DNA from 3 places in the Streptomyces sp. NPDC002845 genome. Region 3 is predicted to be linked to each of the others. Evidence: riboswitches for the same ligand, from Rfam matches in the RefSeq annotation. Region 3 holds a riboswitch; each other region holds the start of a gene.
The links. A riboswitch is a leader RNA that binds a small molecule or an ion and turns the genes downstream of it on or off. The one in region 3 is predicted to bind cyclic di-AMP.
Positions count from the first base shown of each region.

Region 1: it holds a riboswitch for cyclic di-AMP, as region 3 does, so the genes downstream of both, ACWD3C_RS00455 (NlpC/P60 family protein) here and ACWD3C_RS04915 (C40 family peptidase) in region 3, are expected to answer to the same signal.
Region 2: it holds a riboswitch for cyclic di-AMP, as region 3 does, so the genes downstream of both, ACWD3C_RS41025 (transglycosylase family protein) here and ACWD3C_RS04915 (C40 family peptidase) in region 3, are expected to answer to the same signal.

Region 1 is NZ_JBSFUU010000001.1:109,912-117,611, reverse strand. It holds gene pcrA (DNA helicase PcrA) at 1-1,281, opposite strand, end outside; cyclic di-AMP (ydaO/yuaA leader) riboswitch at 1,656-1,826, shown strand; gene ACWD3C_RS00455 (NlpC/P60 family protein) at 1,836-3,008, shown strand; gene ACWD3C_RS00450 (hypothetical protein) at 3,046-3,399, opposite strand; gene ACWD3C_RS00445 (NlpC/P60 family protein) at 3,842-4,915, shown strand; gene ACWD3C_RS00440 (LuxR C-terminal-related transcriptional regulator) at 4,966-5,832, opposite strand; gene ACWD3C_RS00435 (ATP-binding protein) at 5,829-7,154, opposite strand; gene ACWD3C_RS00430 (PspC domain-containing protein) at 7,285-7,700, shown strand, end outside.
Region 2 is NZ_JBSFUU010000093.1:15,352-23,051, reverse strand. It holds gene ACWD3C_RS41035 (cytochrome P450 family protein) at 1-979, shown strand, start outside; gene ACWD3C_RS41030 (transglycosylase family protein) at 1,129-2,193, shown strand; cyclic di-AMP (ydaO/yuaA leader) riboswitch at 2,370-2,545, shown strand; gene ACWD3C_RS41025 (transglycosylase family protein) at 2,551-3,267, shown strand; gene eno (phosphopyruvate hydratase) at 3,721-5,010, shown strand; gene ACWD3C_RS41015 (FtsB family cell division protein) at 5,218-5,706, shown strand; gene ACWD3C_RS41010 (DUF501 domain-containing protein) at 5,755-6,285, shown strand; gene ACWD3C_RS41005 (Ppx/GppA phosphatase family protein) at 6,282-7,223, shown strand.
Region 3 is NZ_JBSFUU010000005.1:60,368-68,067, forward strand. It holds gene ACWD3C_RS04880 (adenosylmethionine--8-amino-7-oxononanoate transaminase) at 1-389, opposite strand, end outside; gene bioB (biotin synthase BioB) at 427-1,638, opposite strand; gene ACWD3C_RS04890 (8-amino-7-oxononanoate synthase) at 1,784-2,911, shown strand; gene ACWD3C_RS04895 (DUF397 domain-containing protein) at 2,992-3,216, opposite strand; gene ACWD3C_RS04900 (helix-turn-helix domain-containing protein) at 3,226-4,086, opposite strand; gene ACWD3C_RS04905 (ATP-binding protein) at 4,334-4,792, shown strand; gene ACWD3C_RS04910 (DUF6328 family protein) at 4,806-5,378, opposite strand; gene ACWD3C_RS04915 (C40 family peptidase) at 5,531-6,004, opposite strand; cyclic di-AMP (ydaO/yuaA leader) riboswitch at 6,008-6,172, opposite strand; gene ACWD3C_RS04920 (hypothetical protein) at 6,541-6,849, opposite strand; gene ACWD3C_RS04925 (ATP-dependent Clp protease proteolytic subunit) at 6,856-7,491, opposite strand; gene ACWD3C_RS04930 (hypothetical protein) at 7,683-7,700, opposite strand, start outside.

The DNA of each region.
Region 1 (7,700 bases), on a different contig from region 3:
GGCCTTCGCCTCGCCCGCGTCCGTCAGGCGGTCTATCTCGTCGGCGACGAACTGGGCCTCGTCGTGCTCGGTGTCGGCGACATAGCCGGTGATCCGGGCGCCCGCGCCGGCGTTGGTCCACAGGTTCTTGGGGCGGCGGGACTCGTTGCGCTCGATGACGGCGTTGGCGGCGGAGAGGATCGTCTGCGTGGAGCGGTAGTTCTGCTCCAGCAGGATCGTCGTCGCGTCCGGGTAGTCCTCCTCGAACTGGAGGATGTTGCGAATCGTCGCGCCCCGGAAGGCGTAGATCGACTGGTCGGCGTCACCCACGACGCACAGCTCGGCGGGCGGGACGTCGTGCTCGCTGGGCGGGACGTCTACGGGGTGCTCGGAGGTGCCGACCAGTTCCCGCACGAGGGCGTACTGCGCGTGGTTCGTGTCCTGGTACTCGTCGACCAGGACGTGCCGGAAGCGGCGGCGGTAGTGCTCGGCGACGTCCGGGAAGGCGCGGAGCAGGTTGACCGTCGTCATGATCAGGTCGTCGAAGTCGAGCGCGTTGGCCTCGCGCAGGCGCGACTGGTAGAGCGCGTACGCCTGGGCGAGGGTCTTCTCGAAGCCGTCGGAGGCCTGGGCGGCGAAGTCCTCCTCGTCGATCAGCTCGTTCTTCAGGTTCGAGATCTTGGCGCTGAAGGACTTGGGCGGGAAGCGCTTGGGGTCGAGGTCCAGGTCGCGGCAGACCAGGGCCATCAGGCGCTTGCTGTCGGCGGCGTCGTAGATGGAGAAGGACGAGGTGAAGCCGAGCTTCTTGCTTTCCCTCCGCAGGATGCGCACGCACGCGCTGTGGAAGGTCATCACCCACATCGCGTTCGCGCGCGGGCCGACGAGCTGCTCGACGCGCTCCTTCATCTCACCCGCGGCCTTGTTGGTGAAGGTGATGGCGAGGATCTGCCCCGGGTGCACGTTCCGCTCGGCCAGCAGGTACGCGATGCGGTGGGTGAGCACACGGGTCTTGCCGGAGCCGGCGCCGGCCACGATGAGCAGAGGCGAGTCGGAGTGCGCGACGGCCGCGCGCTGGTTGTCGTTCAGCCCCTCCAGGAGCGCCGCCGCGTCGATGGCGGGGCGTGGGGCGCCGTCGCGGTAGTAGGCGTCCCGGTCCGGCGGCACGTCGAACTTCCCGCCGAACAGATCGTCCGGAACCGGCTCCGGTACGTGATCGTCCTCGGGCGGCGGCGGGGGTTCTTCCTCGTGGGCCCGCGGGGCCTTGAGGTCCGCCAGGAAGCTGTCGTCAAAGAGGCTGCTCATCGCTCTCCGAGTCTAGGCTGCTCCACTGACACCCCGCCGCCACCCTGGGAATCCGGCCGCTTTTCCTTGCGGGGCGGCGCTCAGCGGCGGGGGATCCTCCAGAGTCGGCCGCCCCGGGCGCCTCTCACCCTCAAGCGTCACACTGTCGCGGTCCGCAACCAAGCCACCTGAGCCCACTGCCAGATTGGGGCGAACATCACAAAACCCTACAAACATTCCTAGACCATCCAGAACCGGCCGCGGCCGCCACCGCTTCAAGATAAGGTCACGAAAACGTATCGGGCATATCGAACATCAACCTTCCCAGGGGCCACACGAGTTGGCTAGCGTGCTAAACAGGCCGTACGACCCCCACCGGCGAACGTCGCCGGGCCGTACTGCCTCCGCTGAGTCCGGTGCGCCCGCGTGGCAGCCGGAGCCGGGGACCCACCGACCTTGGGGTGAATCGACTCGGCTGCCGTCCGCGGCAGGAGTCGTAGGGCAAACCTTCCGAAGCACGCGCCCGAACCCGACAGCTAACTCGGTAGGCGGACAACGGAAGGAGTCGCTGCGCCATGGCGCCGCACCGAAAGCCGCGTCCTGCCCGCACAGGCATACGCACCCCCGCCCTCGCGACGGCCGCCCTCACCTCCGTGGCCCTGCTCTCGCAGACGGCCGACGCCGCTCCCTCGACCGACGACAAGCCGAGCCTCGAAGAGGTCGAGAAGAAGGTCGGCGACCTTTACCGCCAGGCCGGGTCGGCCACCGAGAAGTACAACGCGGTCAAGGAGAAGACGACCAAGCAGAAGGAGCGCGTCGACACCCTCCTGGACGACGTCGCCCAGCGCACGGAGAAGCTCAACGAGGCGCGGGAGAAGCTGGGTTCGTTCGCCGCCGCCCAGTACCGCACCGGCGCGGCCGACTCCGGCACGGCGACCTTCCTGCTGGCCGACAGTCCCCAGGACTACTTCGACCAGAACCAGCTGATGGATCGTCTGACCGAGCGTCAGAAGGAGACCGTCGACGAGTACATCACGCAGCAGGCCGAGACCGAGGAGAAGCGGCAGGAGGCGACCGAGAGCCTCGAAACGCTCACCGAGTCGCAGAGCACGCTCAAGACCACCAAGGCCACCGTCCAGGCGAAGCTCACCGCGGCCCGCGAACTGCTCTCGGAGCTCACCGCCGAGGAGAAGGCCCGCCTCGCGGCGATCGAGCGGAAGCAGCAGGAGGAGGCCGAGCGCAAGGCGCAGGAGCTCGCGGAGCAGCAGGCGGCGGCGCAGGCCGCCCAGACCGAGCAGCAGGAGACCACCAGCGCTCCCAGCGGCTCGGCTTCGACTTCAACGGAACCCAGCGCCTCCACCAGCACCGTGGCGGAGGACCCCACCTACGCCACCAAGGCCGCCAAGGCCCTCGCCTTCGCCCGCGCCCAGATCGGCAAGCCGTACGTCTGGGGCGCCACCGGCCCCGACTCCTACGACTGCTCCGGCCTCACCCAGGCCACCTGGAAGGCCGCCGGCGTCGACCTCCCGCGCACCACCTGGGACCAGGTCAAGGCGGGCACCACGGTCTCCCTCGCCGACATCACCCCCGGTGACCTGGTCTTCTTCTACGACGACATCAGCCACGTCGGCCTCTACATCGGCAACGGCATGATGATCCACGCACCCAAGCCCGGCACGTACGTCCGCGAGGAGTCGATCTTCTACGACGGGGAGTCGTCGATCCACAGCGTGGTGCGGCCGGCGTGACGTGAGACGGGCGTAGGCGCTCCGGGGGCTGCCCTCCTCAGGTCCACATCACCGCGATGAAGACGTTGGCCGTGGTCAGCAGCCCCACCAGCCCGAACAGGCCCTTGTCCACCTTCTCCTCGTCCCGTTTCACATACACGAGCCCGAGGATCACGACCAGCAGCGCCAGCTTCACTCCGACCTTGACGTTGTTGACGGTCTGATCGTCGGCCTGGTTGAGGCCGACGAGGACCACGCCGGTGACGAGCATGGTGAGCGCGCCGTGGAGCATCGCGGGGACGAAGCGGGCCGTGCCCTCGCCCATCGCCTTCATCTGGGTGAGGAAGCCGCCCAGGAGGGCGGCGATGCCGATGATGTGCAGGGCGACGAAGATGTGAATGAGTACGTCCATGGGGCGGAGCCTATTAAGGCCCCTGGCCGCTGTCCGACACCGGACCGGCCCCCGGAGAGTCCGCAGGGCCACCCCGAAAACTCGCATATATGCGCCCCATAGCACCGCACGGCCCCCCGATGTCCCGGAATCGCCGCATTGGTCATCGCACCGCGCGAAGTCGTCGGCGGCGGACCGGGATCACGGTCGTATGCGGTCACCCGGCGGTCCACCCGCGCCAGTTCCGTACAACGCGTCACGCCGCCGTCGCGGTCAGGTTTAGCGTCCTCCACCAGGTGACCGGCTCCCCACCGCCGCCCGGGCCAGGGGCGGCAGTCGGACACCCCGCCGAGAAGGTCCGGCGGCGTCCCGCTCCCCCTGTGCGGGCGCCGCCGGACGTGCAACCGCTCCCCCAGGCGGTCTGTGTGCAGACGGCGGCCGTACGAGAGGACGTGGAGTCCACGTGGCAGCGCACCGCAAGCCCCGACAGCGCTCGCTCAGCGGCAATACGGCCCGCACCGCCGCCACGATCGCCCTCGCGGGCGCGGCGAGTGCGACCGGCTTCGACGGAACCGGGCACGCCGAGCCCGAACTCACACCGACGCAGGTCAAGGCGAAGGTGAACAAGCTGTACGAGGAGGCGGAGGCCGCCACCGAGAAGTACAACGGGGCCAAGGAGAAGGCCGACAAGGCGCAGGAGCGGCTGGAGGAGCTGCGGGACGAGGCCGCGCGCCGCACGGAGGGCCTCAACTCGGCGCGGGACAAGCTGGGTTCGATGGCGGCCGCCCAGTACCGGGGCGGCGGCATCGATCCTGCGGTGCAGCTCGCGCTGTCCGGCGATCCGGACCGGTACCTGGAGGGCGCCGCGTTCGCCGAACGCGTCGGCAGCCGGCAGGCCTCCGACCTGGCACGCGTGCGCAAGCAGTTGCGCGAGATCGAACAGCTGCGGGGGGCCGCACACATCGAGCTGACCTCCCTCAAGTCACGGCAGGCGGAGCTGAAGCGGCACAAGGGCACGATCACCGGGAAGCTGGCCGAGGCCCGGCAGCTCCTCGCCCGGCTGTCGGCCGAGGAGCGCGCCCAGCTGGACAGGGAGGGCGGGACGGGGCACGCCTCGCGCTCTTCCTCCGCGGCCGTACGGGACCCGGGCCCCGTCTCGCCGTCGTCCTCCACCGCCGCCGCGCCCAACTCCCGCGCCGCGGCGGCCGTCTCGTACGCCTACTCCAAACTCGGCAGCCCCTACGTCTGGGGCGCCACCGGCCCCGACGCCTTCGACTGCTCGGGCCTGACCCAGGCCGCGTACCGCTCCGCCGGCATCTCACTGCCCCGCACGACGTACGCCCAGATCGACGCCGGCCAGCGGGTCGCGCGCTCCGAACTCCAGCCAGGTGACCTGGTCTTCTTCTACTCCGGGATCAGCCACGTCGGCATCTACGTGGGCCACGGCCAGATGATCCACGCCCCGAACCCGTCGGCCCCGGTCCGGCTGGCCCCGATCGACGAGATGCCGTTCGCGGGAGCCACTCGGGTCGTGTGAGCCGGGCGCCGCACGGGGTGGCGTCGGTCGCGAGCCGTCACCGGCCCCGGTCACACCAGTCGCCGCGCCGTCGCCCACCGGGTCAGCTCATGACGGTTGGAGAGCTGGAGCTTGCGCAGGACGGCGGAGACATGGGACTCCACCGTCTTGACGGAGATGAAGAGCTGCTTGGCGATCTCCTTGTACGCGTACCCGCGGGCGATGAGGCGGAGTACCTCACGCTCGCGCTGGGTGAGTCGGTCGAGGTCCTCGTCGACGGGCGGGGCGTCGGTCGAGGCGAAGGCGTCGAGGACGAAGCCGGCCAGCCGTGGCGAGAAGACCGCGTCTCCGTCCTGGACCCGGAAGATGGAGTTCACCAGGTCCGTGCCGGTGATCGTCTTCGTGACATAGCCGCGCGCACCGCCGCGGATGACACCGATGACGTCCTCCGCCGCGTCCGAGACGGACAGGGCGAGGAAGCGGACGGGCTGCTCGGCGTCGGCCATCAACGCGGCGCAGCGGCGCAGTACTTCCACCCCGCCGCCGCCCGGCAGATGGACGTCGAGGAGCACCACCTCGGGGCGGGTGGCGGTGATGACGCTCACCGCCTGGTCGACGTCCGCGGCCTCCCCGACCACCTCGACGCCCGTACGCGCCGTCTGCCCGATCTCGGCCTGCACGCCCGTACGGAACATGCGGTGGTCGTCCACCAGCACCACCCGGGCATGCCGCCCGGGCCCGGAGCCACTCGCCGCCGCGGCCTTGTCGGGCCCGGCCTTGTCGGGCCCGACCGCGCCCGGCTCGACGCCCTGGGCCGGCTCACCGCTAGCGGCGGCCACCGGGGGCTCGTCCACGCCGGGCGAACTCTCCTGCCCGGAAGGCCCGTTCGTGCCCGCCACGTTCTCTAGCGACTCGTCCCGCCCGTTCGCCTCGCTCATGACGTCGTCTCCGCCCTCTCCATCTCCAGCTCGACCTCCGTGCCGCCGTCCGGTACGGCTCGGAGCCGTGCCGTGCCGCCGTTGCGCTCCATGCGGCCGATGATCGATTCTCTAACGCCCATGCGGTCGGCGGGTATCGAGTCGAGGTCGAAGCCGGGGCCGCGGTCGCGGACGGACACGAAGACCGTCTTGCCCTCGACTTCAGCGTAGACCTGTACGGCGCCGCCCTCGCCACCGTACTTGGCCGCGTTCACCATCGCCTCGCGGGCGGCCTGCATCTGCGCGGTCAAGCCCTCGTCGAGAGGGCAGTCGCCGACTATGACGACTTCGATGGGGACGCCGTGCTTGTCCTCGACCTCCGCGGCGCACCTCCGTACGGCCTCGGCGAGCGTATCGGGCTCGTCGTCCTCGTCCTTGCCGGTGCCCTCGGGTTTGTAGAGCCAGTTGCGCAGGTCGCGCTCCTGGGCGCGGGCGAGGCGGCGTACCTCGTTCGCGTTCTCCGCGTTGCGCTGTATCAGCGTGAGCGTGTGCAGCACCGAGTCGTGGACGTGGGCCGCGACCTCCGCCCGCTCCTGGGCGCGGATACGCATGAGCCGCTCCTCGGAGAGGTCCTGGGTCATGCGGACGAGGTAAGGGCCGGCGAGCAGCGCTATGCCGACGAGGACCGCGAGCGCCGCCTGCAGCACCGAGCCGAGGTGGGCGGCGGAGCCCTGCAGGACGAATATCCCGGAGACGCCCGCGGTGACGAGCAGGATGCCGGCCACGGAGCGGAGCAGCGTGAGCGTGCGGCGACGGCGGCCGACCTCGACCCACCGGGCCCGCCGCGCGTTGTCCGCCTGGCGCCAGACCAGGGCGACGCCCGCGGCGACCAGCACGGTCGGCAACAGATACGCCTCGGCCCCGTCGCCGAGGTTCACATTGCCGACGAAGACCATGGCCACGACGACCATGAGGAGCAGGGCGACGATCTGGCCCTTGTCCGGCTTGCGTGCCACGAGTCTGCGGCGGCCGTCCGGCGCGGTCTCGGTGGCGATGGCAGGGGGCCGCTGGTTGTCGACGCCGCCCACGCCGAGCGGGACGAAGAACCAGAACGCCGCGTACACCAGCGTGCCGAGGCCGTCCGCGAGGAACAGGCCGACGAACACGATGCGCACCCAGGCCACAGGCAGCCCGAGATGCCCGGCGAGCCCTCGCGCCACGCCTCCGAGCCAGCGTCCGTCGCTGCTGCGGTAGAGCTTGCGCGGGGGCCGCGGGGTGTCGACTGGCAGTGCTGCGGCTTCCGGCATGCCATCGATGTTCACACGCATGGCGGGCTGGGGCATCAGGGTCGACCCCCGAGACTCCCCTGATCTTCGACCAACCCGAGATCGAACACTTCCCTGGGCCAATATCAGGGTTCGGCCAGGGTCATCCCGACTGCCGTCGGGCGGCCTCTGCGGTCACGATGGACACATGACGGATCAGCAGCACGCGGCAGGGGACCCGGGCCCCGGCTCGGACGCCCAGCAGCCAGGCTCCGGGCCGCGGGGCGCCGTGCCCGCACCGGGCATGGTCAAGGAGCCGCGCGCGCACGCGCACCCGCACGCACACGCGAGCACGAGCGCGCACGCGGGTGCGGGTGCGGGTGCGGGTGCGGGTGCGGGTGCGGATCAGGCGAAGGGGACCGAGGGGACGACCGGCGCTCCTGGCCGACCGGGCGGACCGGAGGGACCGGGCGGACCCGGTGATCCCGCCGGGCCGACCGGGCCGGCGGGACCTGCCGAGCAGGCCGGGCCCGCCATTCCGGCCAGGCTCCGGCGTGACCGGCGGTTCAAGATGCTGGGCGGGGTGTGTGCCGGGCTGGGACGGCAGTGCGACATGGATCCGGT
Region 2 (7,700 bases), on a different contig from region 3:
CACCAGGCTCCGCAGGCTCGTGTCCAAGGCCTTCACGCCCCGCAGAGTCGCCGAGTTCGCCCCCCGAGTGCAGGAACTCACGGACCACCTCATCGACCAGTTCGCGGAGCAGGGAAGCGCGGATCTCATCCACGAGTTCGCGTTCCCCCTTCCCATCTACGTGATCTGCGACCTGCTCGGCGTCCCGCGCGAGGACCAGGACGACTTCCGGGACTGGGCGGGGATGATGATCCGGCACGGGGGAGGCCCGCGCGGCGGTGTCGCGCGGTCGGTGAAGAAGATACGCGGCTATCTCGCCGACCTCATCCACCGCAAGCGCGAGGCGCTGCCCGCCGAAGCCACGCCTGGCGAGGACCTGATCTCCGGCCTCATCCGCGCTTCCGACCACGGCGAGCACCTCACCGAGAACGAGGCGGCCGCCATGGCCTTTATCCTCCTGTTCGCCGGTTTTGAGACGACTGTGAACTTGATCGGTAATGGCTCTCATGCCCTGCTCACCCACCCCGAGCAACGCGCCTGCCTCCAGGCCTCCCTCGCCGCCGAGGAGACCGGGCTCCTGGAAACCGGCGTCGAGGAACTCCTGCGCTACGACGGCCCGGTCGAACTCGCCACGTGGCGCTTCGCCACGCGGCCGCTGAGCATCGGCGGGCAGGGCATCGCTCCCGGCGACCCCGTTCTCGTCGTCCTCGCTGCCGCCGACCGTGACCCGGCCCGTTTCGCCGACCCCGACACCCTCGACCTCGCCCGCCGCGACAACCAGCACCTCGGCTACGGCCACGGCATCCACTACTGCCTCGGCGCGCCCCTCGCCCGGCTGGAGGGGCAGACCGCGCTCGCCGCGCTCCTCACCCGGCTCCCCGATCTGCAACTGGCGGTGGATCCGGCCGATTTGAGATGGCGGGGAGGTCTCATCATGCGTGGACTACGCACGTTGCCTGTTGAGTTCACGCCCCGTGGCCAACCGCTCTCACCTGCGTAAAGGTGACACGCCTTCAATTCTGTGATCTTCACGTGATCTGCGCTGCATTAACTTGTGACAAGTGATCGGCTGCCGATACGTTCACCATCAGTGGGGCGGTGTGTCACACCCGCCGCGCTGGCCACTGCTGTCGCGTGAAAGGCAACCGCATGCTCTCCGGGAACGGTCGTCACCGTCGCCCCCGTCAGGCTCCGGCCCTCCTCGTAGCGGCGGGAGTCACCGGGTCCGCCATCGCGATCCCACTGCTCGGCGCCACCGGTGCGAGCGCGGCCAGCGGGGCGACCTGGGACCAGGTCGCGGAGTGCGAGAGCGGGGGAGCCTGGAGCGCCAACACCGGCAACGGGTACTACGGCGGACTCCAGTTGTCGCAGGAGAACTGGGAGAAGTACGGCGGCCGCGAGTACGCGGAGCGCGCCGACCAGGCCAGCCGTTCCCAGCAGATAGCCGTCGCCGAGAGAATCCTCGCCGACCAGGGCGTCGGCGTCTGGGCCTCCTGCGGCCTGCTCACCGGCCTCGGCAGGGACTCCGGCTCCGCCGACGTAGACACCGGGGTCGTGGGTGACGGCCAGTCCGGTTCATCTGACTCGTCCGACTCATCCGGTACTCCTGATTCATCCGGTATTTCTGGTTCGTCCGACGCTTCCGACCCGTCCGGTACCTCTGACTCATCCGGTACCTCCGACCCGTCCCCGGATGTCGCCGAAGGTTCCACCAAGGCCGACACCGGACTGGTCGACACCGGCGAGAGCACCTCACAGGACTCCGACAGCTCGGCCACAGGCGACACCGGGAGTGGCGCTTCCGGCAACTCCCAACAGGGCGCCGACTCTTCGACCGGCGGCGACGGCGAGGAGAGCGCCGAAACCGGCACCGAAACCGAAGTCGAAGCCGACACCGAAACCACCGGCACCGGCCGCCACCGCGGCGACAGTGCCGACGAGAGCGCCGACGAGGGCGCGACCGGCGGCCGTATCGACGACGGTCGTACCGGCACCCCCTCTGGCCGTCACGCCTCCCGCGAGGCGCCGGACGACGGCTCGTACGTCGTCCGTACCGGGGACACCCTGTGGGCGATCGCCGACTCCCTTGGCGTCGAAGGCGGATGGTCCGTGCTGTACGCAGACAACAGGGGGACGGTCGGTGCTGACCCGAACCACATCATGCCCGGTCAGACCCTGGAGCTCGGGGTCGAATCGGGCGAAAAGCAGCGGTAGTTCGCGTCATGCTTCGCACCGAATGCCCGTTTTGATCTCGGTGGGAGATGAATCACAGAAGCCCTGATCCTTTTTGAAATTCGGCGAATCGCGTGTTTACGGTCGTGACTGCTCGCCACAGCGGGCTCCTGCGGTCGTCACGCCGAATCCTGCCAACGGCCGCACGGGAACAGTCGTCGCGTCAAGCGCCGTAGGCAGGAGCGGGGGACCCAAGGTAAGTGCCGGGCCCGGCAGTTGATGCCGGAACCGGCTCGGGGTGAAGCCGTGCGGAAGCGAAAGCGATCCGCGCGGCCGGGCAACTCAACCGGCCCGAACCCGACAGCTCACCTCGTAGGCGTCGGTGAGGGGATCGCAAACATGCTGCACTCTTGCAAGGGCAAGCACCGTCGTCCGTCCAAGGCCAGCCGCCTCGTCGCGCTCGCCGGTGTCACCGGCGCCGCCATCGCCGCCCCGCTGATGGCCGCCGGCAGCGCCTCCGCCGCCACCGCCTCCGAGTGGGACGCGGTCGCGCAGTGCGAGTCCGGCGGCAACTGGTCCATCAACACCGGCAACGGGTACTACGGCGGCCTGCAGTTCTCGGCCTCGACCTGGGCCGGGTACGGCGGCACCCAGTACGCCGCCACCGCGGACCAGGCCACCAAGGCCCAGCAGATAGAGATCGCCGAGAAGGTCCTCGCGGGCCAGGGCAAGGGCGCCTGGCCGACCTGCGGCACGGGTCTGTCCAGCGCCGCGTACGACGGCGGCGCGAGCACCGGCACCGAAAGCTCCGCCAACAACTCCGGTTCCAGCTCCTCCGGTTCCAGCTCTTCGGGTTCCAGCTCCTCCGAGCAGGGCACCCAGGAGCAGGAGACCCGCGCCTCGCGTTCCTCCGAGCGGGCCACCGTCGAGACTCCGACCGGCAAGACGGTCAAGAAGGGCGACGGCGAGTACGAGGTCGTCTCCGGCGACACCCTCAGCGGCATCGCCGCCGAGAACGACGTCGAGGGTGGCTGGCAGAAGCTCTTCCAGCTGAACAAGGACATCATCGACGACGCCGACTTCATCTACCCGGGCCAGCAGCTGCACCTCGGCTGAAGCCGAAGCTGAAGCTGGGGCTGAAGCCGAACCAAGGCTGAGGCCGAGGCCGGCGGCCACTCCGGTTCGACAGGAGACTCATACGACTCTCAGTTGAACCAAAGGATCCTCACATCCGTGGTCCTCATACTGGAGGCCTCGTGAGGGTCACCCCCGTCCCCACGGGCTCCCCGCCCCGGTGCGTACTCCCCCGTACGCACCGGGGCGGGGCTTTTTCATCGCCACCTTCTTCGCCGCCCTTCGTCACCTTCATCCGGCACCTTCATCGCGACCTTCTCCGTCTCCCCACTTTTCTTCGCCACCCCTCTTTGTTCCGTTCGGGAACAATAGGTGCCGTCAGTCCTTGTCCACGGGACGGTCGGTCGGCTGGCCTATGTCCCGGAGGCGGTTAGGCTCTAGTCGCAAGGCCTTGCGCCCCGCACTCTCAGCGTCACATCCAAGAAGGAGATGCTCGTGCCGTCCATCGACGTCGTCGTAGCCCGGGAAATCCTGGACTCCCGAGGCAACCCCACGGTCGAGGTCGAGGTCGGCCTCGACGACGGCAGCACGGGTCGTGCCGCCGTTCCGTCCGGCGCTTCCACCGGCGCCTTCGAGGCCATCGAGCTCCGCGACGGTGACTCCAACCGCTACCTCGGCAAGGGCGTCGAGAAGGCCGTCCTCGCCGTCATCGAGCAGATCGGCCCGGAGCTGGTCGGCTACGACGCCACCGAGCAGCGCCTGATCGACCAGGCGATGTTCGACCTGGACGCCACCGACAACAAGGGCTCCCTCGGCGCCAACGCCATCCTCGGCGTCTCGCTCGCCGTCGCCCACGCCGCCTCCGAGGCCAGCGACCTCCCCCTCTTCCGCTACCTGGGCGGCCCGAACGCGCACCTGCTGCCGGTGCCGATGATGAACATCCTGAACGGCGGCTCGCACGCCGACTCCAACGTGGACATCCAGGAGTTCATGATCGCCCCGATCGGCGCGGAGTCTTTCTCCGAGGCCCTACGCTGGGGCGCCGAGGTCTACCACACCCTGAAGAAGGTCCTGAAGAGCAAGGGCCTGGCCACCGGCCTCGGCGACGAGGGCGGCTTCGCCCCGAACCTCGGCTCCAACCGCGAGGCCCTCGACCTCATCCTTGAGGCCGTCAAGGAGGCCGGCTACACCCCCGGCGAGCAGATCGCCCTCGCGCTCGACGTCGCCGCGTCCGAGTTCTACAAGGACGGCTCCTACGTCTTCGAGGGCAAGAACCGCACGGCCGCCGAGATGACGGAGTACTACGCGGAGCTGGTGGAGGCCTACCCGCTCGTCTCCATCGAGGACCCGCTGTTCGAGGACGACTGGGACGGCTGGAAGATCATCACCGAGAAGCTCGGCGACAAGGTCCAGCTCGTCGGCGACGACCTGTTCGTCACCAACCCGGAGCGCCTGGCCCGCGGCATCGAGGAGAAGTCCGCGAACGCCCTGCTGGTCAAGGTCAACCAGATCGGCTCGCTGACCGAGACCCTGGACGCCGTCGAGCTCGCCCAGCGCAACGGCTTCAAGTGCATGATGTCCCACCGCTCCGGCGAGACCGAGGACGTCACCATCGCCGACCTCGCAGTCGCCACCAACTGCGGCCAGATCAAGACGGGCGCCCCGGCCCGCTCCGAGCGCGTCGCCAAGTACAACCAGCTGCTGCGTATCGAGGAGATCCTCGACGACGCGGCGGTGTACGCGGGCCGCTCGGCCTTCCCGCGGTTTCGCTCTGCGAACCGTTAAGCACAGCGCTCTGCGAACCGTTAAGCACAGCAAGGGCTGACGGCAGCGGCGACAGCGGTCGCAACAGCGGCAGGAACAGCAGTAGGAAGCGTCGTACGTACGTCCCCGTACTCGGTCCCGTACCGTGTCCGGGGACGTACGCGCGTATGACGGGGCGTGTGACGGCTGCGACGGGTGTGAACGGGTGAAGGGGAGGCGGAGGGCCAGATGGCAGTGAAGGACCGGGACCGTTTCTCCACCGCGACCAGGCTGCGGCTGCTCGGCGAGCAGACGGCCGCCCGTGTCTACCGTTCCCAGACCAAGCGCCAGGCCCGCCGCTCCCGTCTGACCGGCCGGGCGGCGCTGCTCGTCCTGGTCCTCTGCACGCTGATCGTGGCTCTGGCGTACCCCATGAGGCAGTACGTCTCCCAGCGCGCCGACATCGCCGAGCTGGAGCGGCAGCGCGAGGAGGCCCGTGAGCGCGTCGAACGGCTGCGCGACCTCAAGGCGCGGTGGCAGGACGACGCGTACGCCGAGCAGCAGATCCGGCAACGGCTGCACTACGTGATGCCCGGCGAGACCGGCTACATCGTGATCGACCCGGACACGGCCAAGCAGTCGCGTGCGACGCAGGGGGCGGCCGACCGTCCCTGGTACGCCAATGTCTGGGACGGGGTCGACAAGGCCGACGCCGCCGCCGTCGCCTCCGACCGGTGAACGACTGGTGAACGACTTCAGAGACTTCAGGGAGACTCGAGTACAGGTATGGAATCCCCGCCCCCTTCCACCCCGCGCACCGAGCCGACCGACGCGGACGTCGAGGCCTTCCAGCAGCAGCTCGGGCGGCCGCCGCGTGGGCTCCGCGCGATTGCCCACCGGTGCCCGTGCGGGCAGCCGGACGTCGTCGAGACCGCCCCGCGGCTGCCGGACGGGACGCCCTTCCCGACCACGTACTACCTCACGTGTCCGCGGGCCGCTTCCGCGATCGGGACGCTGGAGGCGAACGGGGTGATGAAGGAGATGACGGAGCGGCTGTCGTCCGACCCCGAGCTGGCCGAGGCCTACCGGGCGGCCCACGAGGACTACATCGCCCGTCGGGACGCCATCGAGCTGCTGGAGGGTTTCCCGAGCGCGGGTGGGATGCCGGATCGGGTGAAGTGCCTGCATGTGCTGGTCGCTCACTCGCTGGCTGCCGGGCCGGGGGTGAACCCCCTGGGTGACGAGGCGATCGGGATGCTGCCGGAGTGGTGGCGCAAGGGGGCGTGTGTGACGACCGCAGAGGAGAGCGCCCAGTGACCCGCGTCGCCGCCATCGACTGCGGCACCAACTCCATCCGCCTCCTCGTCGCCGACGCGAACCCGGACACCGGCGAACTGACCGACCTGGACCGTCGGATGACGATCGTGCGCCTCGGCCAGAACGTCGACCGCACAGGACGCCTGGCCCCGGAGGCCCTGGAGCGCACGTTCGCGGCATGCAGGGAGTACGCGACGGTGATCAAGGAGCACGGCGCGGAGAGGCTCCGTTTCGTCGCGACCTCGGCCTCGCGCGACGCCGAGAACCGGGACGAGTTCGTACGCGGCGTCCTGGACATCCTCGGCGTGGAGCCGGAGGTCATCTCCGGCGACCAGGAGGCCGAGTTCTCCTTCACGGGAGCGACCAAGGAACTCACCGGCCGGGAGGACCTCGACACGCCCTACCTGGTCGTGGACATCGGCGGCGGCTCGACCGAACTGGTGGTCGGCGAGGCCCACGTGCGCGCGGCCCGCTCCGTGGACATCGGCTGCGTACGGATGACGGAACGGCACCTGGTCAAGGACGGAGCCGTCAGCGACCCGCCCACCCCCGACCGGATCCAGGCGATCCGCACCGACATCGAGGCCGCCCTGGACCTCGCGGAGCGCACCGTGCCGCTCCGGGAGGCACGGACGCTGGTCGGCCTCGCGGGGTCGGTCACCACGGTGTCGGCGATCGCGCAGGACCTCCCCGAGTACGACTCGACGGCCATCCACCACTCACGCGTCCCGTACGACCGGGTCCGCGAGATCACCGAGTGGCTGCTCGCCTCCACCCACGCCGAGCGGGCCGCGATCCCCTCGATGCACCCGGGGCGGGTGGACGTCATCGCCGCGGGCGCGCTCGTACTGTTGTCGATCATGGAGCGGATCGGGGCGAGCGAGGTCGTGGTGAGCGAGCACGACATCCTCGACGGCATCGCGTGGTCGGTGGCGTGAGAGCCACGCGTTCCTCGGCGTGAGCCACCCGGTCTCTTCTTGGGGTGAGCCACCCGTTTCCTGTGGCGTCGCCCTCGTTTGCTACTGATCAGTAGCTCTCCGGCTGAGCAGGTCGTATAACGTATGAGCGCGTCCGAGGGGCGCGAGAGGGCCCCTCGGTGACGGGCCGCCGAAAAAGTTCGTGAAGTTCTTCACAAGGAAAACGGCCCTGTAGGGCGACGATTCGATGGCGGGGACCCCTCGTGAGAGTGTCAAAGGGCCGACGAGGGGTCCGTGTGGGTGTTCCATGTGTGTTGCGCACAGGTGAAGCGGAGGATCGGTTCAGAGGGTCCGGAGGCCTGGATCGGCAGCTCACGCGGCATTGACAACGGTCCGCCTTGTGCCGTGGTTCCCCCGCCGTGCCATGACCTTGATCACGCGGGCCGCGCAGTGTAGCAGAGTACCCGCCCAAGCTTGTGAAGGGGCGCACGAGCGACC
Region 3 (7,700 bases):
TGGAGGCACATCTTGACCGCGACCTCGACCGACACCGAGCCCGAGTCGGCGAGGAAGACATGTTCCAGACCATCCGGCGACATGTCGACAAGGTGCTTCGCCAGTCGTACGGCGGGCTCGTGCGTGAGCCCGCCGAACATGACATGGCTCATCCGGCCGAGCTGCTCGTGGGCCGCCTCGTTGAGCACCGGGTGGTTGTAGCCGTGGATGGCCGACCACCAGGACGACATGCCGTCGACCAGCTCGCCCGAACCGTCCGCCAGCCGCAGCCGGACCCCGCTCGCCGACTCCACGACGAGCGGTTCGACACGGCCGGGCATGGGGCCGTACGGATGCCAGACGTGCCGGCGGTCGAGATCGAGCAGTTCGGGCACACTCAGGTCAGGCACGGGCAGGCCGGGCACGCGCAGGCCGGGCACGGGCAGGTCAGGCATTGGGCGCGAGATCCGTTCCGGCGCCACGGCGGCGTACGGCGACAAGGTCGGTGCGTGCTTCGGAAGGATGGGAAGGATCGGGAGGGTCGGAAGGAACCGTGGCCGGGACCTCCTCGGCGGCCGAGCCGCACACCCTCCGCGAACCTTGGGACCCGCAGCCGCCGTCCCCCTCGTGGGACCCGCACCCGCCCCCGGCCGCCGCCCGGTGCTCCGGCAGCGTCACCTGGTCGGCCCCCTCCACCTCGAACCCGGCGTCCGCGATCATCTCCAGGTCGGCCCTGCCCGCCTGGCCCTCGCTGGTGAGGTAGTCGCCGAGGAAGATCGAGTTGGCGAGGTGCAGCGCCAGCGGCTGCATCGTGCGCAGATGCACCTCGCGCCCGCCCGCGATGCGCACCTCGACGTCCGGGCAGACGAAGCGGACCATGGCCAGAATCCGCAGACACCGCTGCGGCGTCAGGTTCCACTCCTTGGCCAGCGGGGTGCCCTCGAACGGGATGAGGAAGTTGACCGGAACCGAGTCCGGGTCCAGCGCGCGCAGCGCGTAGACGACGTCGACCAGATCCTCGTCCGCCTCACCCATGCCCGCGATCAGCCCGGAGCAGGCGGACAGCCCGGCCGCGTGCGCCTTCTCGACGGTGTCGACGCGGTCGGCGTACGTGTGCGTGGTCGTGATGTCCCCGTACGTCCCCTCGGACGTGTTCAGGTTGTGGTTGTACGCGTCCGCGCCCGCCTCGCGCAGCCGCTCCGCCTGGCCGTCGGAGAGCAGACCGAGACAGGCGCACACCTCGACGCCCTCGTTCTGTTCCTTGATCGCCTTGATGGTGGTGGAGACCCGGTCCACGTCCCGGTCGGTCGGCCCCCGGCCGCTGGCGACCAGACAGACCCGCTTGGCGCCTCCCGCCAAACCGGCCGCCGCGGCCTGGGAGGCCTCGTCCGGCTTGAGCCAGGTGTACTTGAGGATGTCGGCCTTCGAGCCGAGCCGCTGGGAGCAGTAGGAGCAGTCCTCGGGGCAGAGCCCGGACTTCAGGTTGACCAGGTAGTTGAGCTTCACCCGTCGGCCGAACCAGTGCCGGCGCACCTTGCCGGCCGCGGCCACCACATCGAGCAGGTCGTCGTCGGACGTGGCCAGGACGGCCAGCGCTTCCTCACGGGTCGGCAGCTCGCGCCGAAGCCCCTTGTCCACCAGCGTGTTCAGCAGGTCCATGAGAGCCGATCCTGTCCTACGCGACCGCTCCGGGCCAAGGAGAGTTCGCACAACGCAGACAGTTCGACGTGTGGGTATTGCCACATCCTGTGTGGTGGGACGCACAGCTAGGGTCTGTGCACTGCCTACAAAAACCGGAGGACCGATGGCGTTCGGCTGGATCGACGAGCAGGCGCGGGCGCGCCGCCGCGCCGGGCTCGTACGGACCCTGCGTCCGCGCCCCGCCGACTCGCCGCTCCTCGACCTGGCGAGCAACGACTATCTGGGGCTCGCCCGCCACCCCGAGATCACCGAGGCCGCCGCCGAGGCCGCGCGGACGTGGGGCGGGGGAGCCACCGGCTCCCGGCTCGTCACCGGCACCACCGAACTGCACGGCGACCTGGAACGCGAACTGGCCGCCTTCTGCGGCGTCGAGGCGGCGCTCGTCTTCTCCTCGGGATACGCCGCCAACCTCGCCGCCGTCACCGCCCTCGCCCCGCACGGCTCCCTCATCGTGTCGGACGCGGGCAACCACGCCTCACTGATCGACGGCTGCCGGCTGGCGCGCGGGACGGCCCAGGTGGTCGCGCACGCCGCCCCGGAGGCGGTCCGCAAGGCGCTCGGCACCCACACGGGGCCCGCCGTCGCCGTGTCCGACACGGTGTTCTCGGTGGACGGCGACGCGGCCCCGCTGGCGGGACTGGCCGAGGCGTGCCGGGAGTACGGCGCCGGGCTGGTCGTCGACGACGCGCACGGGCTCGGGGTGCTCGGCGACGGGGGCCGGGGCGCTCCGTACGCGGCGGGGCTCGCAGGTGCGCCGGACGTCGTCGTGACGGTCACGCTGTCCAAGTCGCTGGGCAGCCAGGGCGGCGCCGTGCTCGGCCCGGCCCGGGTGATCGACCACCTGGTCAACGCGGCCCGCACCTTCATCTTCGACACCGGTCTGGCCCCGGCCGCGACCGGTGCGGCCCTCGCCGCGCTGCGACTGCTGCGCCGGGAACCGGAGCGTGCCGCGCGGGCGCGCGAGGTGGCGACGGAACTGCACACACGGCTGACGGCGGCCGGGCTCGAAGCGGTACGGCCCGATGCCGCCGTCGTTTCCGTGCGTGCCCCGTCGCCGGAGCAGGCGGTGCGGTGGGCGGCCGACTGCCGCGCGGCGGGTCTCGCCGTCGGCTGCTTCCGCCCACCGTCCGTGCCGGATGGCATCTCACGGCTGAGGCTGACCGCCCGGGCGGATCTCACCGCCGGGCAGCTCGACCGGGCCGTGCGGGTGATCTGCGAGACGCGACCATGAGTCGGCGTGACACGGCCGTGCGTCGCGATCGGTGGAAGTGACCACCGGTGACCGAACGGGTCCGGTGATCGCGGACAGGGTCAGTGAAGCGTGGCGATGAACTCCTCCCACACCTCGGGGGCGAACAGCAGGGCGGACCCCGCCGTGTTCTTCGAGTCGCGTACGGCCACCAGTCCGGCCCAGGGGCCGGGGCCCGGGCGGGCCGTCTCGACGCAGTTGTTCATTCCGGTACTGCGGCTGCTGCGCCGCCATTGCACACCGCGTAGCGCGGTACTGGAAGGTACGGACCGAGGCAGTGCAGACATGGTGCCTCCTTACACGCCGCCAGCTGACCCGGCGATGTAATCCAACGATTCCTTGGGCGAAAGGGCGTGGAACTGAAGGGCGTTGAAGGCCTCAAGGTAGGCCTGGAGGTCTTCTTTCCGCTCCAGATAGAGGCTACTCGTCAAATGGTCGAGAACAACCACATCCAGATCGGATGTGCTCGAAAATGAGAAGATTACGAAAGGGCCGGTGATGCCGATGTGCGCCCCAGCAGTGAACGGCAGTACCTGCAGTCGCACTTGAGGCAGAGTCGCCGCCTCCCTCAGCCGCCTCAGCTGTCGCTCCATGACCTCCGGTCCGCCGACCTCCCGCCGCAGAACCGCCTCGTCCAGGACAGCGTTCAGCCTTATCGGCGGCTCCGCCCGCAGCACGTCCTGCCGGGCGAGCCGTACCTCCACGAGCGCGTCCAGCTTGTCGTCCTCCAGCCCCTCCACCGCGGCCCGGGTGACCGCGCGGGCGTACTCCGGTGTCTGCAACAGCCCCGGCACCACGGAGGTCTCCAGCGTGCGCATCCCGCTGGCCTGCGACTCCAGGCTGATGAAGTCGCGGTACGTCGGCGGCAGGACCCCGCGATAGGCGTGCCACCAGTTGTGCCGTCCGCCGCCGTCCTCGCCTCCCGCCAGCACCAGCAGAAACTCGCGCAGTTCGGCGTCCCGCACCTCGTACGCGTCCAGCAGCAGCCGTACGTCCTCCGGCTTCACCCCGCTGGCGCCGGTCTCGATCCGGCTCACTTTGGACTGGTGCCAGCCGACGAGGCGCGCGGCCTCGCTACTGGTGAGGCCGACACGGGTGCGCAGGACACGCAACTCGGCACCGAGCTTGCGACGGCGCACCGCGGGACCGTACCGCATGGTCTGCTCCTTTCGCCCGGCGCGCGGTGTCAGGGCGACGGTAGAGGATGGACCGAGGGGGCTCCCAAATACGGTCGGTCGTCGGAGAGTTCACCGCTTCGAGCGACAGATATATGCATGTCTTGGCGGATCGGCACCATGACGGCCCTGGTGATGGCAATCTGGCGCAAGCACCAGTCCGGGACCGTCTCGAACCATCCGCTCCGTGTCGGACACCGGTCCCGTGTGGGAAAGGGACGACGTCGCCATGGCAGACCACCAGGAAGCATCCGTCACTCTGCCGAGCGATCCAGCCTCGGTCTCCGCGGCCCGCAAATACGTCGCGAACGTGCTGGCCGAATGGGGCCTGCCGGGCGACACCGAAATCGCGGACACCGTACGCCTGATCGTGTCCGAACTCGCCACCAACGCCGTCCAGCACACGCTCGGGCAGTCGCCCACGTTCACCGTGGACGTCGCGCTCGACCGTGACGAGCAGCTGCGCATCGGCGTCACCGACAGCCATCCGCGCTTCCCGAAACGTTTGCCTGCCGCCGTCCAGCAGGACAACGGCCGCGGCATGGTCATCATCCGCTGGCTCGCCGCCGAGTGCGGCGGCAGACTCAGCGTCAGACCCACCCGCGAGGGCGGTAAAACGGTCGCGATCGAACTGCCGTGGACGGCACGTGTGCGGCCGGTGACGACGGGTGGGCAGCAGGAGCCCTGAGCGGGTCCGGGGCTCATCTCTGTCGCGGCCTTCGCGGCGGTGCCTCCGGCGGAGCCGTCGGCGGGGTGGTGTCACCGCGGAGGCGGGTGCGCCGCACCAGCCGGGGCAGGACGCCCCACAGTGCCACGCAGGCGAGGAACGTGCCCCCTCCGGCGGCGATGCCGGCACCCCGGTTCAGCGTCACGTCCACGACGAGCAGGACCGACCCGGCGAACGTCAGCGTCAGCACGGCCAGGCCGAAGGTGGCCAGCCGGGAGGAGACCTGGACGATGACGGGTTTGGCGTTCTGCTGGAACAGGGAACGGTGCAGCGCGGCCGGGGCGGTGAAGAGCGCGGCCGAGAGGACCGCCAGCAGCAGCGTGGTGACGTAGGTGGCGCGCTGGACCGAGTCGAGGTCCGGGAAGCGCGGGGTGAACGCCAGGGTCAGCAGGAACGCGAAGAGGATCTGCACGCCGGTCTGGGTGACGCGCAGCTCCTGGAGCAGCTCGACGAAGTTGCGGTCGGCGCGTTCGAGCGGGGTCTCATGGCGTGCCGGCGGAGCCTCGCCGCGTGCCGCTGACGCCGGGGACGTGCGTTGGTCGGCCATGGATACACGGGTAACCACTCCGGTCGGCGTTACGCCTGGTGAGGGCGGCGATGCCGGGGCACGCGGCGGTTCGGCGGCGGTTCGTGACGCACCCGGGAGGGGCGCGTCCCGCGAGGGCGGCGGCGATCAGGGCCGCCGCCCCCGCGAGCAGGTCACGCGACCCGGCCGTACCAGACGCTCCTCGTCCAGATCTTCTGGAGCCTCACCACATCCCCGGTCTTCGGGGAGTGCCAGATCTTGCCCTTCCCGGCGTAGATGCCGACGTGGTAGACGTTCGATCCCGAGTGGAAGAACACCAGGTCTCCGAGCTTGCGGCTCTTGGCGGAGACGTGCTTCGTCTTGTTGTACTGCTGCGCCGCGGTACGGGGCAGCGACTTGCCCGCCTTCTTGTACGAGTAGAGGGTCAGCCCGGAGCAGTCGAACCGCTTGGGGCCCTCGGCGCCGTACTTGTACGGGGATCCCTTCTTGGAGGCCGCGACCTTGAGTGCCTTTGTCGCAGCGGTTGCCGCATCGGCGTCGGAGGCGACGCCCGGAACCGCGATGCTGCCGCCGACGGCGGCCAGGGTGAGGGCCGAGGCCGTGCCGGCCCGGGTCAACAGCGACGGGACACGATTGAGCGCAGTCATGCGCAACCCTTCGTCAGCCGCCTGTGAAGGATGACCTGTCGGATTCGGGCTGGCGAAGTTGCCCGGCCGCGTGCTGCGGCTTCACCCCAAGGACCGCCCGGATATCTCCGGCGGCCCGCCTTGCTGGGTCCTCCACTCCTGCCGATCCACCTCTGTCGACCGGTCATCCGGGCGGCGGCAGGACTCGGCGTCCGCCCGGATCGCCCCGCCGCTGCGGCGGGGGCTTGTCGTCGGAAGGGATCTTGGCGCACGGATGTCGGAAATGCCGAGCGGAATCAGGGATTTGTGGTGTTACTCACCACTCACCCGTTCGGGTGGACACCCCTTCCCATGGGCGGGTGTCCAGGAGATCGACGGCGTTCGTACCAGCAACGGAGTGTCCGATTCCGCCCTGGACATACGCGCGTTGCGCAACTTCTGCGGGCTTTTGAAAGGATGAACGTCTGGGTCATCGGAGTGACGCCACGTGGTCCGTGGGAAGCCCGGGCCGGACGCCTCCTCGCTCCGGCGTGCGACCCGGGATCGGTCGGCTCGCGTCAACCCGCCGTGCCGGGCGGCAGCGTGACCCGGGCCGCGCGCCGTTCGCCGTCGAGGACCCGCAGGGCCTGCGTGAGGGTGGGGGCGTGCACTTCATGCTCCCCGCGCTGATGCATCAGGGCGAGTGCGTCCCGCAGGGCCGTCGCCTTGCTCACCAGGGCCTGGGCGGCGCGCAGTCCGCGATAGGTGTCGCCCGCGCGGGACGGGTTGATCCGGCCGAGCAGGTCGACCACGTCGAGGTAACGGTCGATCAACTCCGCCTCGGCGCGTGTCAGCGCGGGCAGCGGGGGCAGTTCGGGTGGCAGCATCGGCGCTCACCTCGCGCCGGGCAGGGCGTGGGAGGCCTTGCGACTCCGGATGATCTGGTCCACCAGGCCGTATTCCAGCGCCGCCTGCGCGTCCAGGATCTTGTCCCGCTCGATGTCGGCGTGCACCCGCTCCAGGGTCTGACCCGTGTGCCGTACGAGCATCTCCTCCAGCATCCGGCGGTTGCGCGTCAACTCCTCGGCCTGGATCGCCAGATCGCTCGCCTGGCCCTCGACCGGTTCGAGCAGTGACGGCTGATGGATCACCAAGCGGGCGTCAGGCAGCGCGAACCGCTTGCCCGGGGTGCCCGCGGCCAGCAGCACCGCGGCGCCCGACCCGGCCTGGCCCAGGCAGATGGTCTCCACGTCGCATCCGACGAACTGCATCGTGTCGTAGATCGCCGTCATCGCGCTGAACGAGCCGCCGGGGGAGTTGATGTACAGCGAGATGTCCTGGTCGGGCGACTGGTACTCGAGGTGCATGAACTGCGCCATCACGTCGTTCGCCGACGTGTCGTCGATCTGCGTCCCGAGGAACACGATCCGCTCCTCCAGGAGCTTCGAGTACGGATCCAGCGTCCGCTGCCCCGCGCTCGTGCGCTCGGTGAACTCGGGCAGGACATAGCGGGCGGACGGACGGTCCATGGCTCACGCCTCCTCATGAATCCTCTGATCGACTTCTGTCAAAAATGTACAGGACGTACGCAGCTTGGGGGTGATGCTCGGCTGACAGCGAAAATCCCCGCGGAGCACAGGGCTCCGTGGGGATCGGATGGGGCATGGAGGGGGTCAGTTGAGAGGGGCGGGGGCCGGGTCCCGTAGAACGTGATCGGCGGCTAACCGCGCGACGCGGC